Regions from separate parts of the Mycoplana sp. MJR14 genome, predicted to be linked through region 1. Evidence: predicted binding sites of a transcription regulator. Region 1 holds the regulator's gene; the other holds the start of a gene.
What was found. The regulator LexA, encoded in region 1, represses DNA repair genes until DNA is damaged. The targets are predictions, from matches to a motif close to TGTTCNNNNTGTGTTCNG.
Positions count from the first base shown of each region.

Region 2: dinB (DNA polymerase IV) is a predicted target of LexA. The motif match lies at 13,415-13,432, and genes of this name have one in related genera.

Region 1 is NZ_JARGEO010000006.1:157,239-173,173, forward strand. Features, by position in the region: gene P0086_RS15980 (D-alanyl-D-alanine carboxypeptidase family protein) at 1-365, opposite strand, end outside; gene P0086_RS15985 (septal ring lytic transglycosylase RlpA family protein) at 433-1,470, opposite strand; gene P0086_RS15990 (DUF992 domain-containing protein) at 1,986-2,519, shown strand; gene P0086_RS15995 (hypothetical protein) at 2,970-3,182, opposite strand; tRNA gene P0086_RS16000 (tRNA-Ser) at 3,378-3,467, opposite strand; gene P0086_RS16005 (hypothetical protein) at 3,893-5,164, opposite strand; gene lexA (transcriptional repressor LexA) at 5,967-6,677, shown strand; gene P0086_RS16015 (ComEC/Rec2 family competence protein) at 6,658-9,288, opposite strand; gene gltA (citrate synthase) at 9,591-10,880, shown strand; gene lpxB (lipid-A-disaccharide synthase) at 10,911-12,095, opposite strand; gene lpxI (UDP-2,3-diacylglucosamine diphosphatase LpxI) at 12,092-12,970, opposite strand; gene lpxA (acyl-ACP--UDP-N-acetylglucosamine O-acyltransferase) at 12,976-13,791, opposite strand; gene fabZ (3-hydroxyacyl-ACP dehydratase FabZ) at 13,788-14,255, opposite strand; gene lpxD (UDP-3-O-(3-hydroxymyristoyl)glucosamine N-acyltransferase) at 14,252-15,313, opposite strand; gene bamA (outer membrane protein assembly factor BamA) at 15,364-15,935, opposite strand, start outside.
Region 2 is NZ_JARGEO010000001.1:545,614-561,548, reverse strand. Features, by position in the region: gene P0086_RS02755 (LysR family transcriptional regulator) at 1-671, opposite strand, end outside; gene P0086_RS02750 (hypothetical protein) at 705-1,046, opposite strand; gene P0086_RS02745 (DUF1348 family protein) at 1,071-1,535, opposite strand; gene P0086_RS02740 (peroxidase-related enzyme) at 1,612-2,157, opposite strand; gene P0086_RS02735 (pyridoxamine 5'-phosphate oxidase family protein) at 2,282-4,339, opposite strand; gene P0086_RS02730 (glutathione S-transferase) at 4,399-5,010, opposite strand; gene P0086_RS02725 (LysR family transcriptional regulator) at 5,201-6,103, opposite strand; gene P0086_RS02720 (aldehyde dehydrogenase family protein) at 6,203-7,621, shown strand; gene P0086_RS02715 (NADPH:quinone reductase) at 7,642-8,637, opposite strand; gene P0086_RS02710 (helix-turn-helix domain-containing protein) at 8,744-9,067, shown strand; gene P0086_RS02705 (LysR family transcriptional regulator) at 9,085-9,969, opposite strand; gene P0086_RS02700 (isochorismatase family protein) at 10,109-10,684, shown strand; gene P0086_RS02695 (pirin family protein) at 10,746-11,492, shown strand; gene P0086_RS02690 (helix-turn-helix transcriptional regulator) at 11,737-12,270, opposite strand; gene P0086_RS02685 (hypothetical protein) at 12,506-13,171, opposite strand; gene dinB (DNA polymerase IV) at 13,463-14,557, shown strand; gene P0086_RS02675 (DUF3800 domain-containing protein) at 14,614-15,726, opposite strand; gene P0086_RS02670 (hypothetical protein) at 15,766-15,935, opposite strand, start outside.

The sequences.
Region 1 (15,935 bases):
TGGACCGCGACACCCCGGATCAGGCTCTCGACCGGAACCTCAGACTTCAGCGCGGCAAACATCGTCGCCGTGCGCGACGGCGCCCCGCCGGTCCGCCAGGCATGTTCCGAAACGGGATAGCTCGTCTGCAGGCTCACCTCCCCCGCCTTCAGCGCCTTGAACGCCACGGCAAGGGTCATCGCCTTGGCGAGCGACGCCGCGGTGACCGGCTCGGTTTCCTTGCGGGCAAACAGCACCGTCCCCGTGCCGGAATCGACCAGGTAGACCTGCTTGGCCTTGCTGTCGAAGGCATCGGGCGTCTGGGCGCCGGCGGGCGAACCCAGGACCAGCGAGAGGAGGAGAATGGCGAGCGATCGGAAGGACATGGGGACTCCGGCAATTGTCCTAAAGTCCTACACATCCATGCGTTCGGCAAGGCGCTCGCGAAGCGTTTTACCCGTTGTCTTCCGGGGTGTCGGTCGCGCCGGAGAGCACCAGCAGCGAGCCGTCCTGCCGCAGCACCGCATCGAACGCTTCGATCGAACCGATGTCCGCCCCAGGCTCCGCGTAGGCCGCGGCGTAGCTGGCACCGTCACCCGGCACCGGTACGAAATCCGGCCGTTCGCGCGGGATCGGCCCGATTTCGGGCAACAGTGCGAACGCGCCGATGGCCGTCAGCGCAGGGCTTTCCGGCGCCGGCGCCGCGAGCGCCGTCATCGCCGAGCCGGCCCCGGAGCCGACGTCGCTCTCCCGTTCGGCGAAGGTCGGGATCGCCGCCGGCAGGCTCTCGGCCATCGGCGCGGCCGAGGCGACCATCACGCCGGTTGCGATCTGGCCGCCCGGATCGGCGGCGGGCACGCGCGAGCCCTTCGGCACGTAGGACGCCATCAGGTAGGGCATGTCGTGGCCGTCGAGCGGCGCCTTGCCGACATACTGGACGCGGACCTTGGCCGTTCCCTTGCCCTTCACGTCGAGCATTTCGGCGGTCTTGGAGGACAGGTCGATGATCCGGCCCTCCGAATAGGGGCCGCGATCGTTCACCCGCACGATGACCGAGGTGCCGTTCTCCAGGTTGGTGACGCGGGCATAGCTCGGCAGCGGGAAGGTCGGATGGGCGGCGGAGAGATGGTACTTGTCGTAGACCTCGCCATTGGCCGTATAGCGGCCATGGAAGGCGGAGCCGTACCATGAGGCGAGACCGACCTTGTCGTAGCCGGGGTCTTCCTTCGGCTTGTACCACTTGCCGCGGACCTGGTAGGGCTGGCCGACCTGGTAGCGTCCGCCACCCTTGGGCACCGCCTGCCCTTCGCGGACGACCCGCGGGCTCGCCTTCACGCCGTATTCGGACTCGGCAAAATACTCCTTGCTCCGTCCCGCCTTTCTCGCCGTCTCGCCCGTGGTGTTGCAGGCCGCCAGGCCGGCGCACACCACCGGAATGGCGACGAGACGGAAATAGGTGCGCGCTCCCGCCGAGAAGTTACCGAAATTCATGTGTCCCACGCCGCATCTGTTTCGGAGGCTATCCGCTTGCGATCGCCTGTCCTGCGATCGCCCCCTCGATAGCGCCCTGCTCAAAACAATATATTAATCATGACGTCAAAATGGCGAAATTACGTTTCCGCCGGCGCTGAAACGGCGCCACAGAAGAACTAAATTTCCGCATGGTTAATGAATGTATAATTCTGCACGCATTGCGCGCGGTGGACTGCCTCTACTTCCCGCACAATTGCCTGAGCCGTCCATGACCACCCGATGCACTTGCGAAACGGTCTGACCGGCGATCCGCTACATGCCGTTGTCTGTCCGCTCGGGGCGGATCAAGGATTGTTGATCGCGGCCGCGCTGGCTGCCTATGCCGTTGAATTGCCTCAATGAAGGCCGACGCCAGCGGACGACGGATTCGCCGTTGTGGAACCTCGATCGCGGCCAGGCGTTCCTGATCGCCGATTGAGTGACCTCGATAAGCAAGGCGCGCCGCAGGGCGCGGCCGAAACAGGAGAAAATTTATGAAAAAGGCTTTTGCCATCGCAGTGATGACCGCTTCGCTTGCCGCATCCGGCCTGACGGCCGTCCGCGCCGCCGACACGGTGGTCGTACCGGCGGCGCCGGTCGCCCCCCGATCGGACGCGCGCGACGGCGTGCGCATCGGCTACCTGGATTGCAGGATCGGCGGCGGCGCCGGCTACGTGCTGGGCTCGGCCAAGGAAGTCGACTGCGCCTTCGTCACGACGATGGGGATCGAGCCGGTCGACCACTACCAGGGCGAGATCCGCAAACTCGGCGTCGACCTGGGCTTCACCACGCAGGGCCGCCTCGTCTGGGCGGTGCTGGCCCCCACCGCGGGCTATCACGAAGGCTCGCTCGGCGGCATCTACCAGGGCGCCACGGCCGAGGCGACGGTGGGCGCCGGCGTCGGCGCCAACATTCTCGTCGGCGGCACGTCCGGCTCCATCCACCTGCAGACCGTCAGCCTGACCGGTCAGATCGGCCTCAACATCGCCGCCACCGGCACCTCGATGACGCTGACCTCGGTCAACTGACGAGAACATCGCAAGACCCCTGCCCTCCAGGCAGGGGTTTCCCCGAACTGTCCGACATCCCGCCGGGTCGGCAGAACGCCGCGCTCACCTGGTTCCCCCTTCCGGCAACCGCTGGCCGAGCCAGACAGCCTTCCTCGCTCTTCCGTGAAAGTCACGGCAGCCATGCTGTCGGGCGGTCAGGACGAACACTGCATCGCAGAGCCGGTTCTCTTTATCGCGCGTGCTCCGACCCCTTCGTCATCCCGGACGAATTTGGCGACGCTGCACCCGGCGGCGCCCGGCATTCGCCGCGCCCTCGCCGGCGAACCTGCGAGGCGACGGGAACATTTTTGTTCCTTATAAACAGCTAAAGCATTTCGAACGGCTCGCGAACATCTGCGACCGTTTGAGGAACCACTCTGAAACTGCAGCGAAAGCTCTAACCCAAATGGGTGAGACAACACCCCTGCCCTAGACTTCGCTGATGGAAGGCAACAGCGTGATCACTTCCCGCTGATGACGTTCGTCCAGTGGTTCGATGTTCTTCGCCCAGAAGGCCTCTGCTTCGGGCGTCTCGCGCTCCCAGATGCGGGTGGTGACATGATTGTCATCCACCTTCGAGAGCCGTCGTCCACCGAGGCGGAGATACTCTTTCGCCAGTTCGGCCGCATGCGTCTGTTCCATGACCGCCATCCCTCCGATCGGAAAGATCAGCAGCATCGCATTCTATCGGGACGAGTGCCACTAACGGCAAATGGCAAGACGATCGCCGGGAGGATGCCAAGCCAAGGCAGATGGCGAGGTCCACCCCTCCATCCGCGCGCGGTTCAGGGCGCAGGTCGATGACTGTCAGGAAATATCAAATAAAATCAAAGGCATTGGCGGAAGAGGTGGGATTCGAACCCACGGTACGGTTTCCCGCACGCCGGTTTTCAAGACCGGTTCCTTAAACCACTCGGACACTCTTCCATCTAATTTATATCAAAGCGGCTTCACCCATGATATCCAGTGCGGAAAAAGCCAGTTGCTACGCACTTTGCAACTATTTCGTTTTCCGAGTTGCGCTTATAGCCGCTTGCAACGCTGCGTCAACTCCGCTGCCCATCGCGAGGAATTTTCGCCTTGGTGATCCAAAACCATCCGCACTGCTCGGGCGCGGACTTCCAGTGAGAATTTGTTCGTTGTCTTTCTCATATCGGCTCCACTGTCTCAGAAGTTGGAGCCTCCGGCAAACCCTGTGCGGTTCACCCGACCGCGCTCATCATCGCCAGCAGAATGCCGGCAATGAGCAGAGCTGGGGTATGGATCACATCTGGACCCTGACCGAGCAGCTTGCGGAAAAATGGGACCGAAAATTCAAGAGCTAGGCGCCGCCCCTCATGGCAAGCTCCGGTTCACATCCGGCGCGGGCGTTGTTGATCCCCAAGTTCTTTTATGTATGCAAAGAGCCACATGGAGAATCTCTCATTCCAGACGTCATTATGATTTTGGATGATCTCCGACGTAGTGCGAGCAATTAGGAAAGGATTTCTCTCCTGAATTACTTGGTCCTGATTGTTTGGTACACTATCGCGAGAAAGGCATAGCCCCCCGGCGATGAAATGCTCAGACAGTCCATCAGTTTCCGCGCGCTCACAAATACCAGTGCCGGCCAGTTCCAGTGTGTGTGTTTTAAAATCTGGAAAATTACCTATTGTGGTCCGCTGGGTCTCTGCCCGGTAAAGGGCGAGCCACTGTCCCGCTGGAAATGCAAACCTCGTCGCCCAATCTCCATCGGATGAAACGGATAGTAATAGAGGCTGCTGAGCATCCGAAAATCGCTCTTTGGACCGAGTAGTTGCATCCAATGCAACGTAGCGAGAAGCCTCAAAGGCCGGATTTAGGAGTATAACGGCGTTTGCGATGCCAGAGATCAATTCATACCTACCACCCTGATAGCCAGGATGGGCCTTGGCGACGTTATATATAAAAGATTGACTGGTGGCGGAGAATAGTATTCTTGATCCAAAACTGTGACCGATCGCGATGAATTGATTTTCAGAGGAATATTTGTCGGACAGCACCGAACTAATTGCTCCGACAATTTTGGATACGGACCCGGATTGAGCGATTCTGTCAGCAATGGTTTGCTTTGACCAGAATGTAATGTTGTCTAGCGGGAAACGATCAAAAGGAGGAATCTTCGATTTAGCGTTCCATCCAACGTAAATGCCAAGGACCTGCTTTCCGCCGAGATTGGAGGCTGAGAGTTTTGTGATCAGATTTTGGAAATTAATATAGTCGGAGTCGCTCGCAGAGACATCGTGCTTCCAACCATGAATGTATAGAATGACGAGCTTTGGCAACGATGTGGCGTGGGAACTCTCAATAGGACGAGGCTCGTTATCTGCCCGTCTCGGTCTATCCCAGTTTAACTCAAATAGAACATTGGTGAGTTCACACCGGTCGACAAAGCTACCCTCGTCCGTGAGTCGAATATTGAGAACCTTGCCCTCGTAGTAGGGCCGCGGCTTATAAATTGGGTCTTCGGCCTGCCCCCTCTTGCCACAATCGTTCTGCGACGCATCGGCAGGTTCGTCAAAATACGATTCGACTTCAGGAACCAACCAAAATACCAGGAGCAAGGCAATAACGCCACTGATTGGACCTATGCGAGTTCTCCACATTGCCCCCTCCATTTTCTTTCAACTTTATATCATGGCACAAAATCAATTCTTTAACAACTTGCTCTTCAAGCATTGGATGTATTCTGTGGCAAGCATGATAATTTGAAAGAGCGCGTCACATCTATTAATCGGGGATCCTTTGGAAGGTTGCCAGCACCGCTTCTCTGCATACCTGTCGCAACACTTCGCAGGCAGCTCGCCATTCAGTAGCGACGAATTCATCGCGGTGCCGTTTATGCGTGGTGGAACTAACCAGTCCACGCCGGCCGGCGGATTCGAGGTGCGCGATCCGCCGGAGCCGGCGGACTGCTCCATTTCCATTTCTCTGACATAGTTGGCCGCACCTATAACGGTCTCCTTCCGGTCGAGTTACCTTGGTAGCCAGCTGAAGAACGAAAAGAGAACACACCGCTACGATCTTTGCAACTCAACTCCGTAGCACGTTCACGTATCATTCCGTATGGGCCGATACGAGATAGGCGTCAATGCACTGAAAAAACGGGAGTTTTTGGGATCAATTGGGATGAGTAGTGACCGGCGAAATAGAATTTCAAGACCGGTTCCCTAAACCACTCGGACACTCTTCCATTGGCCCGGCGCGACAAGTTGTGTCGGCATCGGGTGCCTTGTACACCCCAGAGCGGCGCACAGCGACTTTATAGCCGTTCGCCAGCGGCCGTCAACGTCCCACCACATGGCCTGTCCGGAGCGTCGAATTCACTGAATTTTAGCCACTTGCGGAACACAAATGGAACAGATAGTGTTTGTTCCGTATTTGTTTCACGATTCTGGGTGACGAGCCATGCTGACCCGCAAGCAACAGGAACTGCTTCTCTTCATCCACGAGCGGATGAAGGAGACGGGAATTCCGCCGTCGTTCGACGAGATGAAGGATGCGCTCGACCTGGCGTCGAAGTCCGGCATCCATCGGCTCATCACCGCACTCGAGGAGCGCGGCTTCATCCGCAGGTTGCCCAATCGCGCCCGCGCGCTGGAGGTCATCAAGCTGCCGGAGGCCTATTCGCCTAGCCTGAAGGCGCGGCGCGGCTTCTCGCCCTCCGTCATCGAAGGCAGCCTCGGCAAGGAAAAGCCGGCGCCGGAACGGCCGCAGGCTCCGGCATCGGAGAGCTCCGTTGCCGTGCCGGTGATGGGCCGGATCGCCGCCGGCGTGCCGATCTCCGCCATCCAGAACAACACCCACGATATCTCCGTGCCGGCGGAAATGCTGGGCGGCGGCGAGCACTACGCGCTGGAGGTTCGGGGTGACTCGATGATCGAGGCGGGCATCCTCGACGGCGATACGGTGATCATCCGCAATGCCGGAACGGCCAACCCCGGCGATATCGTGGTGGCGCTCGTCGACGACGAGGAGGCGACCCTCAAGCGCTTTCGCCGCAAGGGCGCCTCGATCGCGCTGGAGGCTGCCAACCCGGCCTACGAGACGCGGATTTTCGGCCCCGATCGCGTCAAGATCCAGGGCAAGCTGGTCGGTCTCATTCGTCGCTATCATTGACGCCGCGGGTTCGGTCCGGATCCCAGAAGCTGTCGGAGCGCCAGTCGTAGAGGCGATGGCGGTTCCAGGGGCGGTGGATCTGGACGACGGCCGGCGTGATGGACATGTCGCGCCCTGCCCCGCCACCAGGGCCCGTCGATGCGATCTCCAGGGCGCCGGTCAGGCGCAGGTTTTGCCGGCCGATCAACGGGGTTCCGTTGCTGCAGGCGCGTCCGCCGCGATGGCGCGGGGCAATCACGATATCGGCGCTGTCGCATGCCGCGGCCAGGTGGATCGGATCCTCCAGCCAGATCACCCGCCAGCCGGCGGCAGCGACGCCGGCACACCACGCCTGCCGGCGGCAGACGAAGCGCTTCTGCGCGGCCGCCAGGGAGAAGGCCGCGTCGAACGCCCCGCCCATCGTGCCGGCCCCGGCCGGAGACCGCCCGGAGACCCCGGGGCCGGATGCCGCAGCCTCGGGCGGCGATATGGAGTTGTCCTCGCCTAGTTGCCCGTCACGCAATCTACCGTTACCCGATTGCCTGTCAGGCGATTGCCCACCGACCGATCGCCCGTCGCCCTGTCGACCGGTTGGCCCCGTGGCTCGGCCGCCCGCTGTTGAGCTTGCAATACCCCCACGCTCGCGTTCCCCGCTTTCGAGTGTCGCAGGCGCCCGGTGTTCCTTAAGCCGAAGCGCATACCGCCATTGATCGTAGATGAAGCCCGGGGGCTGCCGGCGATTGGTCGCAGCCTCACGGTCGTGGACGAGCGCCACCAGCGTTCCGTCCTCGGACACCAGCACTTGCGGCGCCGGCTGTGCGGGCGGGAAGAAAGCCAGACCGGCGCCTGCGACGAGCGGCAGGAGGGCGAGTGCTGCGATCTGTGTCCGGAACAGGCAGGCGATCGCCCCACCCGCGGCCAGGAGGGCGAAGGAAAGCGGCGGCAGGCGTCCGGTGACGATCTCGCCGCCCCAACCGGACACGAGATGCGCCAGGGCGATGATGGCTTCGATGCCCATTCCCATCACCTCGAGGGGAATGCCTTCGAGGCCGAACGGCATCAGCAGCATGGCGACGACCCCCATCGGCATCACCACGAGGGAGATGATCGGCATGGCGAGCAGATTGCCGGCAAGCCCGTAGGCGGGAATCCGATGGAAGTGACCGACGGAATAGGCGAGCGTGGCAAGGCCGCCGATCACGGAAGTGAGCAGCAGGCCGGCGACGAATCCGCTCGCGTGCCGCGTCAGCCGCCGACCGCGTGCGGCCGGTCGGTCGCCGGTGGCACCCCGGTCCCGCCAGGCGGCATAGCCGGCCACGAGCCCGAGGGTCGCGGCATAGGACATCTGGAAGCCGGGACCGGTGACGGCCGAGGGCGTGACCGACAGGATGACGATCGCCGACAGGGCGATGTTTCTCAGGCTGATGGCGGAGCGATCGACGAGGACGGCGAGCAGCATGATGACGATCATCAGCCAGGAACGGACGGCCGAGACGGCGCCCCCGGAGATCAGGATGTAGAGGGTGACGGTGACGAGACCGCCTGCCGCGGCGACCTTCTTGATCGGGTACCGCTCGGCCGCGCCGGGCAGAAGAACCAGCGCCAGGCGCGCCCCGACCAGGAACGTGCCGGCCGCCAGCACCATGTTCAACCCGGAGATCGCCAGCACATGTGCAAGGCCCGCCTGGCGCAGCGCCTCGACCGTCGCCGGGCTGATCCCCCGCTGCTCGGCGGTGACGAGAGCGGCGGCGATGGCGCCTGCGTCGCCGCCGATCCGGTCGCGGATCCGCGTCGTCAGCGCCCCGCGCCAGCTTGCCATCGTCTCCTGCGCGCCGGCAAGCCAGGAACGCCCCCGGTCCTCATCGGCCAAGGATGTCGCTGCAGGCTTCCCATAGAAGTAGCCGATCGCGCCGGTACCGGCGAAGTATGCATCGAAGGCGAAGTCGTTCAATCCCGGCAAGGCTGCGCCCGACGGCGGGCCGAGGCGCGCGCGCCCCGAGATGCCCTCCCCGACCGAGATCGGCGCGTGCCGGCTGCGCGCCACGAGATTGACGATGGCCGGCGGCCGGCGCAACGTCGGCTTCTCGGTGGAGAGCACAGAAATGCGATAGCGCATCCGCCCGCGGTCGTCCGCCTCGCCGGCCAGCACGCGTCCGGCAAGTGTGGTCGTCACCGGCTGATCGAGCAGCACGGTCGAAAGCCGCGCCGTCTCGATGGCCGCGAGCGTCAGCCCGGCAACGAACAGAAAGCCGGTGCGCGCCGCAACGGAATGGACGCCGCCACGATGCCACCAGCGGGCAGCCAGGATGACGGTTCCCACCAGCATGGCTGCGAGCAGCAGCGGCGGGAGGTCACGGGGAAGTGCGTACCATGTCCAGCCCCCTGCCCCGAGCGCGACGGGCACGAACAGGAAAGGCGTGCCGTAGTCGCATTCCCGCTGCCAGGCCGCGGCGAAGGACGATCGTGCGCGGGCGGCCACCGGGGCCAGCCGGAGCACCATCGCCCGCCCGGAAGCCGGCCGGGAAAGGCCCGGAAACGGCCGGGCGACGAGGGTCCCGGCCGGCGTCGTCGCCGAAGCAGCCTCCGGCGCTGCGGCCCGTTGTGCGACCTCGCTGGCAGTCCGCTCCCCCATCCCGAAGATCCCGGCGTCAGACCATCGGATAATGCAACTTCAGATTTTGTCAGGCAATCCCGATTTTGCGGCCGATTGGCCGGCATTCCGCGAAAGAATGCCCCCTCCCTAATTTCACGGCCTCGCCCACAAGTTGCTTGCAACTGGCGCGGAAGAGTAGATATTGCCATCCGGAATGTCCGATTTTGCATCGCACAACTATGCCTTTCGTCCTGCTTGGCAGGGCGTCGCAAATGGGTTAGCAAAGCGGCACCGCCAAGTTCGGGCACGCTCCGTGCCCTCTTAATTCAATGGAGGTCCTCATGACGGGAAAGAGCGCGGACGTCACAATCGGTGACAAGACGGTGGAGTTGCCACTGCGAACCGGGAGTATCGGGCCCTCGGTCATGGATATCGGCACGCTCTACAAGCAGACCGGCGCGTTCACCTACGATCCCGGCTTCACGTCCACGGCCTCCTGCGAATCCAAGATCACCTACATCGACGGTGACGAAGGCGTGCTGCTGCACCGCGGCTACCCGATCGAACAACTGGCCGAGCACGGCGATTTCCTGGAAGTCTGCTATCTGCTTCTGTACGGCGAACTGCCGACGAAGGCGCAGAAGGACGACTTCGACTATCGCGTCACTCATCACACGATGGTGCACGAGCAGATGTCGCGGTTCTTCACCGGCTTCCGCCGCGACGCGCATCCCATGGCCGTGATGTGCGGCTGCGTCGGCGCGCTGTCGGCGTTCTACCACGACTCCACCGACATCACCGATCCGCACCAGCGCATGGTCGCCTCGCTGCGGATGATCGCCAAGATGCCGACGATCGCCGCGATGGCCTACAAGTACCACATCGGCCAGCCGTTCGTTTATCCGAAGAACGATCTCGACTACGCCTCGAACTTCCTGCGCATGTGCTTCGCGGTGCCTTGCGAGGAATATGTGGTCAATCCGGTGCTGGCGCGCGCCATGGACCGCATCTTCATCCTGCACGCCGATCACGAGCAGAACGCCTCGACCTCGACGGTGCGCCTGGCCGGCTCCTCCGGCGCCAATCCGTTCGCCTGCATCGCCGCCGGCATCGCCTGCCTCTGGGGCCCGGCCCACGGCGGCGCCAACGAGGCTGCGCTCAACATGCTGGCCGAGATCGGCACCGTCGACCGGATCCCGGAATACGTCGCCCGCGCCAAGGACAAGAACGATCCGTTCCGCCTCATGGGCTTCGGTCACCGCGTCTACAAGAACTACGACCCGCGTGCGCGCATCATGCAGAAGACCACGCACGAGGTCCTGGGCGAACTCGGCATCAAGGACGATCCGATGCTCGAGGTCGCCATCGAGCTGGAGCGCATCGCGCTCACCGATGAATACTTCATCGAGAAGAAGCTCTATCCGAACATCGACTTCTACTCGGGCATTACGCTGAAGGCGCTCGGCTTCCCCACCACCATGTTCACCGTGCTGTTCGCGCTGGCGCGTACCGTCGGCTGGATCGCGCAGTGGAACGAAATGATCGAGGATCCGGAACAGCGCATCGGCCGCCCGCGCCAGCTCTATGTCGGCGAACCGAAGCGGGACTACGTGCCGGTCTCCAAGCGCTGAGACGAGGTCGACAAATCAGAAAAAGCCCGGTCAGAACAGACCGGGCTTTTTTTCTTTCAGCAGGGTGACGATCACGTCTGCCGCCTTGTCGCCAGGCGCGCGCGCGTCCTGCATGCGGTCATGGACGAGATCGAACCCCTCCAGCATCGACTGGCGCTGCAGCGTCGCATGCGAGAGCCGGACCGCCCAGCGGGCAAGGCTGCCGGGGCGGGCCATCTCGTTCAGGTATTCCGGGATCACGGCATAGTCGGCGATCAGATTGGGCAGTGCCCCCGTCCAGGTCTTGATCTTGCTCGCCATCAGCTTGGCGATCCAGTCGACCTTGTAGCAGGACACGACCGGCACCCGAGCCAGCGCCAGTTCGAGCAGGACCGTACCGGAGGCGGCGATCGCCACGTCGGCATCGCCAAAGGCCTGCCATTTCTCGGCACTGGAGACCGTCACGGCCGGCTTCACCTGCCAATCGGCCACCAGGCTGCGAACCAGGTCCGCCTGTCGGGGAACGGTCGGCAGGCGGAACGCGAACGGCACAGGTCCGGCGGAAAGCTCGGCCACCATGTCCTTGAAGACCGGCAACAGCCGGGTTATCTCGCCGGAACGCGAGCCCGGCAGAAGCAGGCAGGTGCGCTGTTCGCCGCTGTCGAGCGCCGGCGCGGTCTTTTGCAACTGCTTCGCCCGCACCGCCTGCACGTCCGGATCACCGGCCAGCCTGTGCCCGACATAGGTGGTCGGCGGCCCGCCCAGACGCGCCATCACCGCCGGCTCGAACGGCAGCACCGCGAGCACGTGGTCGACATAGGCTCGCATGCGCGGCGCGCGCTCCTCCTTCCACGCCCAGACGCTGGGGCAGACATAGTTGACCACCGGAAGATCCGGCAGCTGCCTGCGGACCTTGCGGGCAACGCGGTGGGTGAAATCCGGGCTGTCGATGATGACCAGCATATCCGGCCTTTCGGCAACGATCGCAGACGCGGTCTCCCGGATCCGCCGGATCAGCTTCGGCAGTTTCGCCAGGACCTGCGAGAACCCCATGATCGAGAGTTCGGAATAGTCGAACAGGGACTTCAGGCCCTCTGCCTGCAGCGCCTCGCCGCCGACGCCGCAGAGCGCGATTTCGCCCGGCCATTGCCGGCGGAGCGCTGCGACCAGATCGCCGCCCAGAAGATCGCCGGAAACCTCGCCGGCGATGACGGCCAGTTTCAGCGGTCGGCTCATCGGTGCCCTCCTGCGGCGCGCGGCAGGATGCCTGTCACGAAGAGGCCGGCACGGTCGGCCTCTTCGACGAGCGCCGCCCGGTCGAGCACCAGCGAGCGACCCGCCTCGCAGGCGATGCCCGCAAGCCCGGCCTCGGCCGCCCGCCGCACGGTGCCGAGTCCGATCGACGGCAGATCGGCCCGGCGGTCCTGGTCGGGCTTGCACAGCTTGACCAGCACGCCCTTGCGGCGGCGCGAGATGCGGCCGTCGCGCCGGAGGCTTGCTACCCGCTCCAGCATCAGATCGGTGCCCTCCGCGCCCTCGAGCGCGACCACCCTGCCCCCCACAGCAACCGCACCCTGTCCGACGTCGAGCGAGCCGAGGGCCAGCGCTGCGGCAGAAGCCGCTGCGATGTCGCGCTGTGCCTCCTCGTCCGGCCTGACCGCGCCGACCGGGCCTTCCGCAGCCAGAAGCTCGGGTGCGATCTCGTCGGCGCCGACAACGCGCACGCCGTTCGCCTCGATCAGCCGGATCACCATCTTAAGCACGGTATCATCGCCGCCGGTCAACAGCGTCCGCACGATGCCCGGCACCTGCATCAAGGTCCTGACGGTGGGGCGGATGTCACGCCACTCCGGCCGTCGCCGGACCGAACCGGACAGCACGGCCCGATCGATGCCTTCGCTGGCAAAGATGCGGCTGATGCCGGCATAATCGCCGACGCCGACGCCGGCATGGTCGAACTCCGACCAGTCCTGCTCGGCCTCGTTGGAAAGCGCGAGAATGAAGGGATCTTCGCCATGCACCCTGGCGGCGCGGGCGACATGCACCGGCAGCAGTCCGCCGCCGGCGATGATGGCCAGCCGCCCTGCGCCTTCGGGGCGGCGCTCCGCCATGCCGTTCAGGCCTTGCCGCGGTTCGGCGAGGAAAGCGCGCGATCGCTGTCCGCGCCGATGAAGTCGAGGATGTGCATGACCGGAACGCAGTCCGCATACTCCTCGCGGATGGCCGCAGCGTTGTTGCGGATCGATCCCTCGCCCTCGAAGATCGCCTTGAAGGCGCGGCGGACGCGATGGATCGTCGCCTTGTCCATCCCCGACCGCGACATGCCGACGACATTGATGCCGCCGAGGATGCCGGGATTGCCGTTGAGCATGCCGTAGGGGATGACGTCGTAGGCCACGGCCGAGAGGCCGCCGACGAAGGCATGTCGCCCGACGCGCGCAAACTGGTGCACCGCAGAGCCGCCGCCCAGGATGGCGCGGTCCTCGACCGTCACGTGACCGGCCAGCATGACGTTGTTGGACAGGATGATGTTGTTGCCGAGGATGCAGTCGTGGGCGATGTGCGAATAGGCGAGGAACAGGTTGCCGTCGCCGACGACGGTCTTGCCGCCGCCGCCGGCGGTGCCGGTGTTCATCGTCACGCCTTCGCGGATCGTATTGCGTTCGCCCACCGTCAGCGTGGTGTCTTCGCCACCGTGATGGATACTCTGCGGGTCACCGCCGATGACGGCCGACGGGAAGATGCGCGTGCCGCGGCCGATGGTCGTGCGCCCGGTGACCACGACATGGGTCAGGAGCTCGACGTCGTCGCCGAGAACGACATGCGGCCCCACATGACAGAAGGGGCCGACAACGACGTTCTCCCCGATCACCGCCCCGTCTTCGACGACGGACAGCGGATGGATCCTGGCACTGGCTGCAATCATGTTCAGGCGTCTTCCTTGTTGACGATCATCGCGCCGATATCAGCTTCGGCGACAAGTTGCCCATCAACTTTTGCGTCGCAGTGAAACTTCCAGATATTCCCGCGCTGCTTTTGCTTGACGACATGGTACTCGACCCGGTCGCCGGGGATGACCGGCTTGCGGAAACGGGCGTTGTCGATCGTCATGAAATAGACGAGGTTGGAACCGGAGCCGGTCTTGCGCGCGCAGATCGCGCCCGCGGTCTGGGCCATGCCCTCGATCAGGAGCACGCCCGGCATGATCGGCTGTTCCGGAAAATGCCCGGTGAACTGCGGCTCGTTGACCGTCACGTTCTTGATGCCGATCGCCGAATTATCGCCGTCGATCTCGATGATCTTGTCCACCAGCAAGAACGGATAGCGGTGCGGCAGGAGCGTCAGGATCTCCTTCAGCTCGGCGATGCCCAGGGCCTCCCTCTTTTCCTCGCTCATTCCTTGTCACCCGTCTTCTTTCGATTGTTTATCCGCATCGTCATTTCGGCCACGTCGCGCAGGAAGTCGCGCATCGGCCGCGCCGGTATCCCGCCATAGCGCTGGCCGGGGGGGATGTCGGCGACCACGCCGCTCATGGCGGCGATCTGGACGCCGTCGCCGATGGTGATATGGCCGTTCACGCCGGTGGCGCCGCCGATCATCACACCGTCGCCGATCGTCGTGCTGCCGGCGATGCCGACCTTGCTGACGATGCCGCAATGGCGGCCGATCCGGACGTTGTGCCCGACCTGCACCTGGTTGTCGATCTTGGTCCCCTCGCCGATCACGGTGTCGTCCATCGTGCCCCGGTCGATTGTGGTATTGGCGCCGATCTCGACGTCGTCCTGGATGATGACGCGCCCGATCTGCACGATCTTGATCATGCCGCCCTTCGGCCCCGGGCCATAGCCGAAGCCGTCCTGCCCGATGCAGGCGCCCGGATGAAGGATGACACGGTTGCCGATCAGCGCGCACTGGATCCTGGCGCCGGCCGAAATCGTACAGTCACGTCCGATCTGCACCCCTGCGGCGATCGTGACGCCCGGGCCGATCCGCGTACCCTCGCCGATTTCGACATTCGCGCCGATCACCGTCATCGGCTCGACTACGACGCCGGCCTCCAGGCGCGCGGTCGGATCGACATAGGCGAGCGGCGAGATCCCGGCAGGCTCGGACGTGGTCAGGGCGGGGCGCATCGCGCCCGGCTGCAGGATTTCGCCCGCGAGCGCGAAGGCCATGTGTGCCCGCTTCGTCTGCAGGACGGTGACATGTGCCGGAACGAGCGAAACGAGCGAGGGATCGCAAAGAATGGCGCTGGCCTGGCAGGTCTCTAGCTCGGCCTTCGTCTTGCGCGACAGGAGGTAGCACAGGTCACCCTCCTTCGCCCGGTAGACGGGCGATACATTGCGCACCAGCCGCGACCCTGCCGCCGGATCGAGAAGTTCCGCCCCAAGGCGATTCGCCAGGTCATCCAGGCGAACGCCCTCGTGAGGCGGAAAGAACCAGTTGTGTTCCATCAGCATAGACTCCAGAACAGTCCGTTGTCAGCAGTTCTGGACTGCGTGGATCAGAAGGTCGACGAGATGCCGAACTTGAACCGTTGCGTTTCGTCGAAGTCTTCCTTCACGACCGGGATCGCGTAGTCGACACGCAGCGGACCGAACGGCGAAGACCAGATCAGGCTGGCGCCGACCGATGCACGCCAGGACATGCTCGTGCCCTCGACCTCGTCGTCGCCGATGTCGACGTCGTTGCCATAGAGCGTGCCGGCGTCGGCGAAGAAGGCGCCGCGGAAGCCGGCGTCACGCGCGACGAAGGGAAGCGGGAAGCTCGTTTCCGCCGAAACCGTGAAATAGGTCGTACCGCCGATTTCGTCGCCGTTCGCCATGCGCGGACCGATACCGCCGCTCTCGAAGCCGCGAAGGTCGTTCGCGTTGAGCTGGAACTGGTCGAAAACGTTCAGGTCGCCGCTGGTCGGGGTCATGTAGCCGGCACCTGCCGACAGCGACCCGATCACGTCCGCATCTTCGAGCAGCGTCTGGAAATAGCGTGCCTTGCCGTAGATCTTGTAGAAATCGGAGTCGCCGCCGATCCCTGCAAATTCCTGGGTGAAGGTCGCGTAGATGCCTTCACGCGGCA
Region 2 (15,935 bases), on a different contig from region 1:
ATCGCCGCTTCGTTGGTGTTGCATTGTAAAGCTGCATCCACGGATACTCGCAGATCGTCGCGAAACTTCCACTCAGGTGAAGCCCAGGCTGCGGTCGATGCTGCGATGCGGTGGTCCTTCAGATCGGTTGGCGAGTTCGGAACGCCGTAGCGCTCGAAGTACTTCGGAGAACCGCACATGACGCGACGAACACTTCCGACCTTGACGGCCGAGAGATTGGAATCCGGAAGATGACCGATACGCACCGCGACGTCGATCCCTTCCTCGACGATGTTGACCGGTCGATCGATGAATAGCGTCTTCGCTCTCATGGTCGAATAGGTGTCGAGATAGCTTGTCACGATCGGAAGAACGTACATCTGGCCGAACAGCGCGGACGCGGTTATGGAGAGAGTCCCTGTCGGCGTGGCGTAGGAACCGCCGGCAGCCGCCTCTGCTTCTGCGATATCGGCGAGGATCCGGCGACAATCTTCAAAATAGCGAACGCCTGCTTCGGTCATCTTCACCGAGCGGGTGGTTCGCACGAGTAGGCGCGCACCAATAAGATCTTCGAGCGAGGCAACGGCACGTGTGACAGCCGGTGCGCTCATGAACATCTGGCGTGCGGTGTCCGCGAAACTTTCGGTTTCGGCGACCTTTACAAAGATCCTCATTGCTTGCCAGCGATCCATCCATTCCCCCGAACCGGTCGAAATTCCAAGACCTTAGGGGCTTAAAAACGAAGCCTCAAGAGGCACGGGATCATCCGATTGAGAACGGCAAGCCTGCGAGATGAATTCTATCTCCGCGCAGGCTTCCTCGGAAAGACCGGCGCGCAGGGCGCGCTGGTGCGTCTCCCGACAGGCATTCAAAGCAAGCGAGACCGCGACCGAAGTCTCGAAATCGAAGCTGGAACCTTGCCTGGCAACATCCATCTCTGCGCCTGTCATGCCAAGGGCACGACCGGCTTCTTCTTGTTTCGCCAGCAGCGATTTGCTCGCGTTGGCTCCCGTGAGAGCAAGCTCTATTGAAAGCCTTATGCGAGCACCGATTGACGAGCCGGCCATTTTTCCATCTCCTGGCTCAGCCGTCTAAAAGCCGAAATCACTCAGGCCAGGATGGTCGTCCGGGCGGCGGCCCAGCGGCCAACGAAACTTGCGATCGACTTCAGCGATCGGGTGTTCGTTGATGCTTGCATGACGTTCCCGCATAAGGCCATCCTCGGCAAACTCCCAGTTCTCGTTGCCATAGGCACGGAACCACTGGCCGCTGTCATCGCGATATTCGTAGGCGTATCGGACGGCAATACGATTGCCGGTGAAGGCCCAGAGTTCCTTGATCAGGCGGTAGTCGAGCTCCTTATTCCACTTGCGGGTCAGGAAAGCCTCGGCCTCGGCCCGGTTCTTCGCGAACTCGGCGCGATTGCGCCAACGGGTATCGAGCGTATAGGCAAGCGCCACTTTGGCGGGATCGCGGCTGTTCCAGCCATCCTCTGCAAGACGGACCTTTTCAATCGCGCTCTCTCTGGTGAATGGGGGAAGCGGTGGACGGGACATGGTAAAATTCCTCTCGGGATGATTTCTGACCGCGGGGCGGGAGGCGGTAAGTCTTGCGCCGCCTCCAGGCTTGGCCTTAGGCAGCAGTGTCAATGCGGGGGAAGTCGATCTCGGTGTCGAGGGCCTCGTTCACGTAGTTCGTAAAGGTGTTGAGGGCCACATGGGCGATGATCTCGACGATCTCGGCATCGCTGTAGCCGGCATCGCGAACCTTGGCGATTTCGGCTGGCGCGACGGACCCGCGAGCGACCGTCAGAGCCCGGGCGAACTCGACAGCGGCCGCTGCCTTAGGATCGTTGGATGTGCCGTTTCGGTTGGCAACGATTTCACTTTCGTCGAGCTTGGCGAACTTCCTGCCGGTGAAGGTGTGGGCGGACAAGCAATAGTCACAGCCGTTTGCTTCAGCCATGGCGAGGGCGATGCGTTCGCGGGTGGCCGGCGGCAACTTTCCCTTGCCAAGTGCGCCCTGGAGCGACGTCAAGCCCGACAGCGCTGCGGGGCTGTTGGAAACCAGACGAAAGATGTTGGGGACGGAGCCGATCTGCTTCTGGATGGTCTCGAGGATCGGACGAGAGGCTTCCGGAGCGTCGTCGATCGTTGCCGGGGTAGGAATGCGTGACATTGTATTCTCCTTTTTTGGTTGAGGGAGACGTCGCTCCCTTGGGATTGAATATGACCTGGTGGGGCGGCTTGCTGAACATCGAAAGGGAACAAGGGTCCATTACGTCGGACGCAGCAATCGGCCCTTAGACAGCGAGCTGCAGGCCGCCTTCCTGCTCAGCAGGGACGGCGCAGCAGAGGAGCACTTCGTCGGCGTCGACCTTCGCGGTGGGCTGCTTGACGTAAGCGACAGCACCCTTGACGAGCTTCGTCCGGCACGTCCCGCAGTTTCCTTCCCGACAACTGAACTCAGGCTCGACGCCACGCGCTTCGGCAAGTTCCAGGAGAGTGCCGGAACCAGGTGTCCACCGTGCCTCTTTCAGGGAATTCGTGAACACGACGGGCACAGGTTTTTCGGACGGCTGCGCGACAGGAGACATCAGGGCTGGTGTGGGTTGCCCTGTGCGGACCAGCGACGACGGACCGAAGGCTTCAGCCTGAATGCGATCGTCAGCAATGTTGAGAGCCCTCAGTCCGTCATAGAGGCCTTGTGTGAACTGGGGAGGCCCGCAGAGATAGAAATCGTAGTCGTTGAAGGGAAGGAACCGCGTCAGCATCGCCATATCGATCCGCCCTGCGGCATCGAAATCCCTGCCCTCTTCGGCATCCGTGGTGTCACTGAGGATCCTGACCAGCCGCACGGCGCCCTTGGCCGCACCGACCAGTTCCCCGATCTCCTGATCGAACGGCCTATCGGCCTTGGAACGGGACGCATGGAATAACGTCACCGGGCGGACGCGCTGCTTGCGGAGCCCCTCGTAAACGATATGACGGAGCATCGCGAGCATCGGCGTAATGCCGACGCCGCCTGCAAGAAGCACCGCCGGAAGGGTTGAACGCGCGTCTATGCTGAAGTGGCCGGCCGGCGCGCGCGCCTCGATGACATCGCCAACGGCGATGCGATCATGGAGGAACTGAGATACCTGACCATCGCGCTTGACGCTGATGCGGTAGATCCCGTCGGACGGCGCGACCGAGAGCGTGTAGGTGCGAATGACCGCCTTATTTTCGCCGGGCAGCTTTATGCGGATGGGCAGATGCTGACCGGCCGCGTGCGGGAGTAGCCCTGCGCCATCGCCTGGCTGGAGGTGGAAAGACTTGATCGTCGCGCTTTCATCAACGATCGCGGTGACGGTCATTGGCCGCCAGCTCTTGGCAAACTCTGCGGCGCGGAGACGGTCGGCCGCTTGGCTCCAGCTGCCTGTCATCAGGGAACTCGGCGACCAGCCGTCCTTCTGAAAAGCCCATCTCAACGCCAGTGCATTGCGGCGACGTACGATCCGTGTCGACTTGAATGTCCAGAACCGCTCTGCCCCCTGGAAAGCGGCGATCTCGGGGCAGTCGAATATGACTTCGGCTTTGCCCGTCATCTGCAGCATATCGCCGGTGTTGAAATCCACGAACAGAAGTCCTGCCTTTCCGTTCATCAGGATGTTGCCCAACGTTGCAAAGAAGAGATTGCCATCGAAATCCGGGATCGTCATGACGCCATCGTCACCTACGCGGACAAACCCCGCATTGCCGCCCCGGTGGGACACATCCACCTGGCGCCGGTCCTCGCGATCAACGTAGGACGCGACAAAGAAGGCGTCGGCTTCCCGAATGATCGCGCGCGCCTCGTCATCGAGGGCGGGCAGTTCCTCAACCTCACCTGGAAACGAAGTCTCGGGCTGGCGTTCGAATGTAAAGTCGCGCAGCTGAATGTAACGCGGACAATTTCCAAAGCTCTGGTCGACATCGACGCGGAAACCGCCATCGATCGTCGAGACAAAGCCGTTCATACGGTTGCGGCGGCGTGTGTGCATCTCGATCCCGAGAAGACCGATCGGCAAGCCGTCCGCCAGTCCTTCGCTTGCCGGGTCGCTGGGATCTCGGCTTGCGAGGATGTCTAGGATGGCAGGCGAAGGCGACGACATGAACCCCGGCTGGCCTTCGATAACGGTCGCCCAGGCGTCACCTGCTTGATCGACGCTCCCGAGAACGATGAAGGGGAGTTGGGCGTAGAAGTCACGGTGCTGGTCCGGCATGAAATCGCGAACGACACGCTGGCCGACGGAGGCCATGCGTTCCTTTACGCCGAGCTTTTCCTGAATAAAGGTCTCGCCTTCATGCCACGTCGGCAATCTTGTAAGCTTCACGGACATCTCTGTTCTCCAGAAAAAGAGGCGAAGAGCGTGCGAGGTGCCGCACGCCCTGTCCAGGCTCAGGCGGCAAGACCGGCCGGCGTTTTGACGAAATCGACGAAGCCCGGAAGTTGCTCGACCCGGCGCAGCAGGGCATTCACGGACGGATAGGCGCTGAGGTCGACGTTGCCCTCTGGGGCCCGTGCGACATAGCTGTAGACCGCGACGTCGGCGATGGTCGGACGGTTGCCCACCAGCCATTCGCGCCCTTGCAGATGGCTCTCGATCCGGCCAAGGATGGTATGTGCCCGGCCGATAACTTCTTCTGGGTTGAACTTGGCGCCGAAGACCGTCACCAGACGCGCAGCTGCCGGACCGTAAGCAATTTCACCGGCTGCAACCGAGAGCCAGCGCTGAACGTCGGCGGCCCCTTTTGCATCTTCCGGGAGCCATTCCGTCTTGCCCGACTTCTTGGCGAGGTAGACCAGGATCGCGTTGGAATCGGAAATGAAGACATCGCCATCCGCCAGCACCGGGACCTGCCCGAAGGGGTTCATCTTAAGGAAGTCGGGCTGCTTGTGGGCGCCAGATTTCAGATCGACTTCGACCAGCTCGTGGGGGAGCCCGACCAGAGAAAGGAAGAGCCGGGCGCGGTGCGCGTGACCTGACAGCGGGTGGTGATAAAGTTTCATGTGATCGCTCCTGATTGAAGGCCGGGCTCGTTCCCGATCCGTGAACACAGGATGCAATGCGCAACCGCGCGGCTGAATACTCATGTTCGGCACTGGACTGTTACGCTGAGCGGAATAGTTCGGTAGCGCCAGGATGAAAGGTGAACTTCGCATCCATCCCGTCGGGCGATCTCCCAAGCTGAACAGCGGCTCACATCGTTCCGGTTGTCCGCAGTTCCTTTATCAAGTCGACGAGCTGGCGAAGCTTCGCCGGCAGATTGCGCCTTCCGGGGTAGTAGAGACATAAGCCGGGATAAGGCGGGGTCCAGTCAGCAAGAACCTGCTCCAGCTTACCGGCAGCAAGATCATCTTCGACCTGCCACTCACTCAGGTAGGCTAGCCCCGCCCCCTCACGCGCGGCCCGGAGCATCAGATCGCTATCGTCGAGCACGAGCCTGCCGGGAACGTCGAGCGCGAAGGTCTCGCCTCGCCGCTCGAACTCCCAGCGATAGATGGTTCCGCTCGCCATTCGTGCACGAATGCACAAGTGGTTTTGGAGCTCTGCCGGGACCTCCGGCTTTCCATAGCGGCGGAAGTAATCGGTCGACCCGACAATGGCCGGTCGGATGCTGTCGCCGATCGGGACGACCACCATGTCGGGAGGAACGGCTTCTCGGATCCTGATCCCGGCGTCAAAACCCTTTGCGTTGACATCGACCAGCGCACCCTCCGTGACGATCTCCACCCCCATCTGCGGGTTCCGGCGCATGTACTCCAGGATCAGCGGCGTCAGGATCATACGAGTGGCGCCGATGGATGTATTGATCCGTAAAGTGCCTGTAGCTTCAGCCCGATGTTCATCGAGATGCTCGACGGCGTTGCGGATCGCCTCCAGCGCCGGGCCCACAGTTGCGACGAACTGCTCTCCCGCGGCTGACAGCACCACGCTACGGGTCGAGCGGTTGAACAGCCTGACGCCCATGCGGGACTCCAGCGTAGCGATCTGCTGGCTGAGCGATGACGACGAGATGCCGAGCTCGCGAGCCGCCGCGCGAAACCCGCCTTGTGAGGCGACGGCGAGGACAGCCTCAAGTTCAGCAAGTGAGCCGCGCATCATTGTCCGTAATCTCCTATCAGGCTGAGCATCTTTAACCAGCTTATCAGGACAGTGTCGAAGCGCCAGATATGACGGAACAGCCAAAAGGAGTTTGAGATGCGCATCATCGACAAGGTTTATATCGATGGAAGCTTCGTCACACCGAAGGGATCGGAGACCGCCGATCTCTACAATCCGTCGACAGAGGAGAAGATCGGCACAGTCAGGCTTGGCGGCATCGAAGATGCCCATGAGGCTATCGCCGCCGCGAAACGCGCCTTCCCGGCGTTCTCACGGACGACGAAGGCCGAGCGTGTCGAGATGCTTAAGCGTTTGAACGCAGCCGTCGCCGCGCGCGTCTCCGACCTGACGCAAGCGATGGCGCTCGAATATGGCGCTCCTCAGACCTTTACCCGGTTCGCTATTCCCCACGCTGCTTCAAGCTTTCTGACCATGGCGAAGGTTCTGGAGGACTATGACTTCGAGAGACAGATGGGCCGGGCCCGCGTCGTCATGCAGCCCTCCGGCGTTGCCGCCGCTATCACGCCGTGGAACAGCAATATCGGCTTCATCACCTCGAAGCTCGCAACCGCCATCGCCGCCGGCACGACCATCGTCATCAAGCCCAGCGAAATGAGCGCAACGCAGACACAGATCCTTACCGAGTGCCTTCATGAAGCGGGTTTACCGAAGGGCGTGTTCAACATCGTCAACGGGTTTGGCAGCATTGTCGGCGCAGAGCTCAGCCGGCATCCGGATATCGCCAAGGTGACCTTCACGGGTTCCACCGCGGTCGGCAGGGAGATCCTGCGCAGCGCGGCCGATACCTTCAAGCGCGTCACGCTGGAACTCGGCGGCAAGGGTCCGAACATCATTCTCGACGACGCCGATCTGGACGTTACAATACCCGCCGTCCTGCGGATGGGCTTTATCAACAGCGGCCAGGCCTGCATTGCCGGCACTCGTATTCTGGTACCGAGCCATCGGCTCGACGAGGTTCTGGCCAGGTTGAAACAGGAGATCGAGACATTCAAGATCGGCGCCCCCGACGATCCGGACGCAATGATCGGACCGATGGTTAGTCAAAAGCAGTACGACCGGGTCCAGTCCTATATCGAGCTGGGGACACGACAGGGCGCCTGCCTCCTGACGGGTGGTCTCGGACGGCCTGCCGGATTGGAGCGAGGCTGGTTCACGAAGCTAACCATATTCACTCACGTCAACAACCAGATGCGTATCGCGCGCGAGGAGATATTCGGGCCGGTCCTGTCGGTAATCAGTTATCGAGACGAGGACGAAGCCGTGTCCATCGCCAACGACACGCCGTATGGACTTCAGGCCTACCTGCATGGCACCGATGTCGCGCGCATGCAGGCGCTTGCGGATCGCCTGGAGTCCGGCCGCGTCGTCGTCAACGGCGCCCCCCATGAACCTCTCGCTCCTTTTGGTGGGTTCAAGCAGTCGGGTATCGGTCGCGAGTATGGCGTGTTCGGCCTCGAGGCGTTCCTGGAGCCGAAAGCCGTCATCGCCTCATAAGCTAGCTTGATGGGATCGCATCACGCGTTCTGGATTCGGAGGAGAATCTTACCGACAGCTTTCCCGCTCTCCTGCAACTCGTGTGCCTCGGCCACTTCGTCAAGCGCATATGTCTTCGCGATCAGCGGAGCATATACCCCCGATGCGGCACAGGCCGAAACCTCATCGGCTGCCTGCCTCATCGCGGATTCCGGCATGGTGTAGACATAGACGAAACGGAACGAGAAGCCGCCCAGCAGCGCCGGGAAGAACGGAATCGTCAGCTTCGCATCTGGCGATTCCGTCGAATAGGCCGACACGACACCGTCGCGGGCGAGAGAGGCGATTGCTACGTCGATGTTGGCGGAGATATCGACGTCTACGATGCGATCGACGCCATTGCCGCCGGTGGCTGATCGGACGGCCGCAGCGACATTTTCCTCGCGCCTGTTGACGACAAGATCGGCGCCCGCCGCACGCGCGACCTCCGCTTGCTGCTCACGGCTCACCGTCGCCGCCACCCATGCCCCCGCCCACTTCGCAAGAAGGATCGCTGCATTGCCGACGGCGCCTGCTCCTCCTTGGACGAGGACTCGCTTGCCGCGCAGGTCTCCGTCGGCGAAGAGGCAGCGATGCGCTGTCATCGCTGGAACGCCGAGCGCCGCTGCGATCTCGAAGGATGCGTTGTCGGCCAGCCTGACGGCCTGCACGGAGGGCACGACGACAAATTCCGCCGCAGTACCGAACGCACGACCCCATTGGCCCATGTAGATCCAGACGCGCTCGCCGACGCGCGACAGATGCACGCCGGGACCGACGGCGTCGATGACGCCCGCGCCGTCCTGATGCGGCACGATCCGTGGAAACGGCATGGCCTTGCCGCCAAATCCGGTTCTCGTCTTGATGTCGGAGGGATTGATGCCTGACGCGACCACCCTCACCCGGACCTCTCCCGCTCCCGGCTGCGGATCGGGGAGCTCGCCGACGGCGAGCACCTCCTTTGCAGGGCCTTGTCGGTCGTAGAAAGCAGCTCGCATGACGCACCTCTGAATATACTGCTTCCAACTGACGCGACACAGGCGAACTTGCAAGTAGGCAACAATTTTGCCTATAGATATAGAAAATACACTATTGGAGCATGTAATGACTTCTGGCCAGAAGTGCCCTGTCGAAACCACCGTCGACGTTACGGGGGGAAAATGGAAGCCAATGATCATTTACCGGCTGCTGGACGGGCCGCGACGGTTCGGCGAGTTGCGCCGGCTTGTCGGTGACCCGAGCCAGCGTTCGCTGACGATGCAGCTCCGCGAACTCGAAGCCGACGGGATCGTCGCCCGCGAAGTCTTCGCAGAGGTTCCGCCGCGCGTTGAATACTCTCTGACGCCCTTCGGGCAGACTCTGGCACCCGTGCTGATAGCCATGCGCGACTGGGGCGTCGCGTTCCAGGAGCGGCGCTCGGCCACGTAATACTAGCCTTCGTTGCTCTAGCCAGCCACCGCGTTTGCGGAGAACCTCTCGACGAAGAAGTCGATCAGAACCCGGACCTTCCGCGACACGTGTGACCCAGGCGGGCGCACGATGTAGACCCCAATTTCTGGCAGGCTGTAGTCCGTCATGATCGGCACAAGGGTTCCGGCTTCCAGGTAATTCTGAGCGATCACCACGGGTAGCGCTGCCACGCCCAGCCCCGCCGCCGTCCCTTCGGCGATGCCCGCAGCGCTGTCGGCCTTGAACCGTCCCTGAGCGCTGACGACCACGGTCCGGGTGCCGTCGGAAACCCTCCAGCTTTCGGTCCCCTGCAAGATGGCCTGATGGTCGAGAAGATCTGACGGCTTCTGTGGAACGCCGTGGACACGCAGATACTCCGGGTTTGCAAAAAGGCCTGCCGCAAAGGTGCCAATCTTGCGCGCGGTCAGGTTCGAATCCTGCAGGTAGCCGACGCGGATGCCGCAGTCGAAGCCTTCCGCCACCAGATCGACGTAGCGGTCGCTGTAATGCGCGTGGAGCTGCAGGAGCGGATGCAGGCGGGCGAGCTCGGCCAGTGCCGGGGCGAAGTGCCCAGGACCGAAGGACGAGGGGACCGCCACGCGAAGGCGTCCTCGCAGCTCTCCGGTTGGAAGCATCTCCTCGCGCGCCACGTCCATTTCCAGACACATGCGGGCGGCGTGCTCTCGGAAGGAGACCCCAGCTTCGGTGAGGGATGCACCTCTGGTGGTGCGCGCCAGAAGCTGGACGCCAAGCTCGCTTTCAAGCCGGACAAGCCGTCGACTGACGATCGACTTCGGCAGGCCGAGACGCCGAGCGGCCACCGTGATGCCGCCCCCGTCCGCCACCTCGACGAAGGTCTGCATGTCCTCGAAGCTGATCATTTTGGCGTTCCATTTTTCGTACCACAGAGTGGCACACCATAGAGCTACCGTGCCGCCGATCGCAACGCTAAATTCCAATCATCGAGCGGATCGAAACGAACTTCACTAACCGACGCCGACACAAAAAAGGAACACGACAATGCATAAGGACGTATTCACCCCCGAGAATTCAGCAATGCTGCTGATCGACCACCAGATCGGCACCATGGCCTGGACGCACTCGCACGACATCAACCTCGTCAAGCAGAACGCGCTGAAGCTTGCTCGCATCGCCAAGGCTACCAACATCCCGACGATCCTCACCTCCAGCATGGAAGACCGGATCCAGGGCCCGCTGCTGCCGGAACTCGAAGCAATCCTGCCCGAAGCGTTCGAAGCTCGGATCAAGCGCCCCGGCATCGTCAATGCCATGCACCACGACGGCTTCAACCAGGCTGTCAAGGCGACTGGTCGCAAGAAGCTGTTCGTTGCCGGCGTAACGACCGAAATCTGTGTCACCTTCCCTGTCCTGCAGATGCTCGACGAAGGCTACGAGGTCCAGGTCTCGGCCGACGCGTCGGCTTCCTACACCAAATACGGCGACGACATTGCATTGCGCCGCATGGAGAAGGCCGGCGCAATCATTACAACCGTTGACCAGATCATTTCCGAGCTTGCCGTCGACTGGACGAGCCCGCTCGGTCAGAAGCTGGTCGGCATCCTGAACTACCATTGAGCACGACAAGCGCGTTCGGCGCGGGCAATAGAGCCCGCGCACGAATGAAAGGAGCACAACAATGACCATTACCAAGATTGCCGCCGGCCGCGTACGCGGCGACTTCAGTCAAGGCTTCGGCGTCGAGATCCTATATCCGGGGCTGGCGCTGACTTCGGACGACAGTGGTATCGGCCCGATCGGCAGGATCGATCGCGCCGAGGTGCAGCCGGGTCATCTCATCGGCATGCACCCGCACAAGGACGACGAAATCCTGACCTATATTCGCGGCGGCGAGATGCTCCATCGCGACACGGTGGGAAACGAAAAGACGCTCGGCAAGACCCACTTCATGATGATGAACGCCGGGCATACCTTTCAGCATGAAGAGCTGATGCTCGGTGATCGTCCGGTGCGCGCGCTGCAGATATTTCTGCGACCGAACGCTCCCGATCTGGAGCCGATGGTACAGTTCCATGAGTTCCCGGAGGAAGACAGCGTCGATAGCTGGCGGCTCATCGCCGGACCGAGCGCTGCACCGTTGAAGGTCAGATCTGACGTCCGCGTCTTTGACGCCCGTATCGCTGAAGGGGTCCATCTGCGGCTGCCAGCCGAGGAAACTGGAAGAAACACCTTGCTCTACGTCTACAGTGGAAAGGTCGCCATCGCGGGCGAGGTTATATCGGAAGGGCAAAGCGTATTTTCGACCGGTGCATATGACGATCTTACCGCATGGGCTGAATCAGACGTCTTGCTGTTCTCGATGGATCCTGCGGCGGAGGTTTACCGAGGTGGCATGTTCAGTGGGAACCAGAGGCGCCGCGCCTAGAGATGCAGGCGTCGATCACTCCTCGCTTGCCGGCCTCGGCGTCATCTCGATCACCACCCCAAGGTCACACGGCGTCATCGTTCTGGTCAATATTCACGTTAAGGCTCTGGGCTTAGGCTCTTGAGCGGAATCGAACCATCGGCCAGTACCTCGGTATCGTTAAGTAATTGAAATTTCGGTCACCTGATACAGGCGAAACAGTTCTTCATGGCATATGCGAAGCATTTTGACGCATCTCGCCGTCTCAGTCGCCATCACTGTTTCGTGCGCGTTCTTCATCGCTATCGAACTCGACGGGCGACAGATCACCCCAGTCAATGAGCACCCTTCCATGCTCGTCGACGTGGCCGGCATCAATCTTGTCAGATGCGATCAGCAGGATCCGTGCCTTATCCCGATCGAAGATCTCGGTCGGGCTAATGCTATCCAACGCGATCCGGACCAGCGAGCGGTAGGTGACGAAGCCTGTATGACGCTGTCCCTTGTAGTCAAAGGCAAATGCCATCCACTCACGGCCGTCAACGGGATCACGGCGAAACAGGCGGGGCATCGCCTTACGAAGACGAACCCCTACCCCGCCCCCGTTTTCCGGAATGAAGATCACGCCATGCGATTCGAGAGCGACCTTGACCGCATGAGACGTTTTCGGGTGGTAGGCGCGATTGCCGCGCTCGAAATCTGCGATTGTCTTTTTAGCGATGCGCGAACGTTCGGACAGTTCGATTTGAGACCAATCCACAAGGGCCCGCCCCGCCCGGCATTGTTCAGCTGTAATCATGATATTACTCCAAAGGTTATTATATTGAAGCTAATATGTTTCTTTTAGAGTAAAATCAAGGATATTCGCGCGATAAAATCAAACTGCAGTCCTGCCCCCCTCCTCTCGCGGCTCGCGCCGAAGCCGGGTGGCAAGATTACGCACTCTTCTCGGGAAAACAGGCTGTCGAACTGAAGTGACAGAACTTTAAATTCGGATGAAAGAGGGGGCCGCCCTGAGGCGGCCCCCTACCATTTCAAGCTAATTCAGGATCGTAATACATCGAATCGTCGACGCTCCCGCCCGTCTCGAACTCCGGCTCGAAGTACCCGACACGACTGGCAGCACGACGCATTGTCATGATGCTCGTGAACTTGATCTTATCGCCGTGGAACGCCCGATCCTGATCCTGCTCACCGTTGAGCGACCCCGACAGTGTTGCGATCAAACTATCGTCATGAGACTCCACGCTCGTCTCCTCGATGTAGAGCTCATCGAAATAGGCGTTGGTCGTTGCGATCTCTCCAGAGAGTTCGTTTTCAATTACCATGGGGTCGCGCTGGATGTAATCGTTGATGTCATCACTCAGGTAGGTCGAATCCCATATCTCTCCCCTGAAATGCCCAGCCGCCTCAAGAGACGTCGAAATAATCTCTGCAATTACCCTGCCGTCGGGAAGCTCAGCAGGGACTTTAGAGAGTTCCGCACGCCGCCGATTGATACCATCAATGTCCGGAATAAGGATTTCAGCCCCTTCCAAGGAGGATAAGGGAAATGTGAGATCAGCTTGTAGAGCCGCAGCTGTGCTGTAACCGAAGTAAGCTGCAACAAGCTCATGGGCATGAGACGATCGAAGTTTCGCGCCGCTCATATTTCGGTAGGTTACGCGCAGATGATCTGCGCAATCTTTTTGGATAGACATGACAAATCCATTTCACACCGGCGTCGTGGAGGGGTGGTCGCAAGCGCTTTATGAACACCCTGCGCCGGCTGAATGGTTGCCGTTCAGGAAATAGTCTCAGATATGCCGCCTTTTGGGTCGCTTGCAGCCCTGGCGCTCGGCTCCGTCAGCAAAAGATAACAAAACTTTTATGAATTGCAAGCGATGTGGCGCTCCCTCGACGCAGGGCCCCTCCAAGGGTTGCAGTTTCCGTCCACCATGGTATGTTCTTGTTTTGTTCTACTGTACCTCTACAGACGGCCGGATAGTGAAATGAATAACACTGCCCAAATTAGAAAGATAATCCACGTGGATATGGACGCCTTCTACGCATCCGTGGAGCAGCGCGACAATCCGGGTCTCCGTGGGAAACCGATAGCGGTCGGAGGTGCAGGCGCCCGAGGCGTGCTGACCACAGCGAGCTATGAGGCGCGCGTCTTTGGCATTCATTCGGCAATGCCATCAGTGACTGCTGCCCGCAAATGCCCTGACCTGATTTTCGTGAAACCGCGATTCGAAGTCTATCGCGAAGTCTCCCGGCAAATTCGCGAAATTTTCGCCGAGTACACGTCTTTGGTCGAACCCTTGTCGCTGGATGAGGCCTATCTTGATGTGACCGAAAATCTAAAGGAAATGCCGATCGCGACGGAAATCGCCTTGGAGATACGCGCGAAGATCAAAGCGGTTACTGGTCTGAATGCGTCCGCCGGCATTTCCTACAACAAATTTCTCGCAAAGATGGCCTCGGATCTCAACAAGCCCAACGGGCAGGCCGTCATCACCCCACAGAACGGGCCTGCCTTTGTAGAAGGACTTGCGGTCAAGAAGTTTCATGGCGTCGGTCCGGCCACCGCGGAAAAGATGCATCGGCTTGGTATCGAAACCGGGGCGGATCTGAAAACGAAATCGCTGCAATTCTTGTCACAGCACTTTGGGAAGTCGGGTAGTTATTTCTACGGCATCGCCCGGGGTATCGATGAGCGCCAGGTGCGATCGGATCGGGTGCGAAAATCGGTGGGAGCAGAAGATACCTTCATCCAAGACATCAATGACCTCGGGCTTGCCAGGGACGAGCTGAAGCCGCTTGCAGATAAGGTTTGGGGCTATTGCGAGTCGTCGGGCATCGAGGCCAAAACCGTGACCGTGAAGATCAAATATTCGGATTTCACGCAAGCAACACGAAGCAAGACAAGCGTCTTACCCTTTGCAGATGGCCACGACGTTCTCCGCACCGCAGCCGAGTTGCTGACGACGGTTTACCCTTTCAAGCTTTCCGTTCGGTTGCTCGGTGTTACGTTGTCGTCACTGACGAAAGCGGAAAGGAAAGATGCCGGCTTCGAGAAGCCGCAGCTCCACTTCAATTTGTAGCTTTGTAGCAAGCCCACCAAAAATAGCGTCGACCAAATCCGCCGCACCAATTGTAATCACACGGGTGCCCGAAATTCTTCTGATATCGCTCTATCGCGATTGCTCATGACCGCATGCGCAAAAACAGGGTTCTCCTCAACAGAGCGCTCCAGAATGTTGGATAAAAGCGAGAGGTTCACAAGCTGTTGGGGCTTCAACGCTAGGCGAGTTTCCACCAAATCTTCATCCGTTGTCGCACAGATAAATGAGAAATATTTGCCCAGCAAGCCGACCACGACATCTGAGATCTGAATTCCTGGTTCACTGTGGGAGACGACGAACCGAAAATGGTTCATCTTCGATTTGCCATCGACGAAGGTCACATCTTTGAGGTAGTCGATCACGAGCTCCTCGACGTCCAAGATGTGCGACGCGTTCTTAAGGATGTAAAGACGTTCCAGAAAAAAATGACCGAAGCTATCGACCAGAACATTGGGAGCTTCCGCCTCAAGGAAGGGAAGCGATTTGATCTTTCGCCCCAGCTGCAACACGCCCTTCAGCATCATGTAATTGAAGTGATCAAGCAAATCGGATCGAGCTTCAGCGAGGTCCAACAGTTCATCAATGAAGTCACGCCTCCTCTCGGAACCGACGTTGGGAAATGTGTAGCGCCGGAAGAGATTAATTAAGCCTTCAAAATCGTATCGGAGAATTGAAAAAAGATCGTTTTTGAGAGAACGCTCAAAAGGGATGAGATGCGTCGCCACGTCGTCCGACAAAATGGAATCAATAATATCGACAATGCTCCAATAGATTGGATCAACGACCGAATAGTGGACATAGAGGCCCTGCTCGCTGATCCAGCGCAGAAACGTCTCCAGTTTCCTGCTGCTGAGCATCTGCAGAAATCCGCCCGTCGCGACATACTTCAACTTGATCTCGGGGGCATTGTCCTGCACTCCAAGTATTTTGCGTAGATGCCCGAGGTCAAAGACGCGCTGCGGCCCATCGTAAGCCACTCCGCCAACGACGAAGCAATTTGGTTCGGGGATGTTCAGCCCGTCCTCGCGAATGTGGACGAGGCGATGATTGTTGGTTTCGTCGTAAAAGATCGTGTAGGCGCGATCGGCGTTGAAAAGCCCATGAAGCGCGATAGGTCCGGCACGCCGCTCATTCACATCTATGATCATCCTGTCATGTCCTTCTCGCCCGGCTCGCAATGGGCAACGTCACGTCAACGAACTGGCCACCTGGCGTAGTGCCGCCGGGAGGCTGTGGCATTCGACGGCACGCGCGCCGAGCAAATCGATCACCCAGCCATGATGTCTTTCCGGAACAAACATTCTTGCCCCCGCCAAGCTGTTGAAGATTAAATCTCCGACTTGTTCCGCACCCAGGT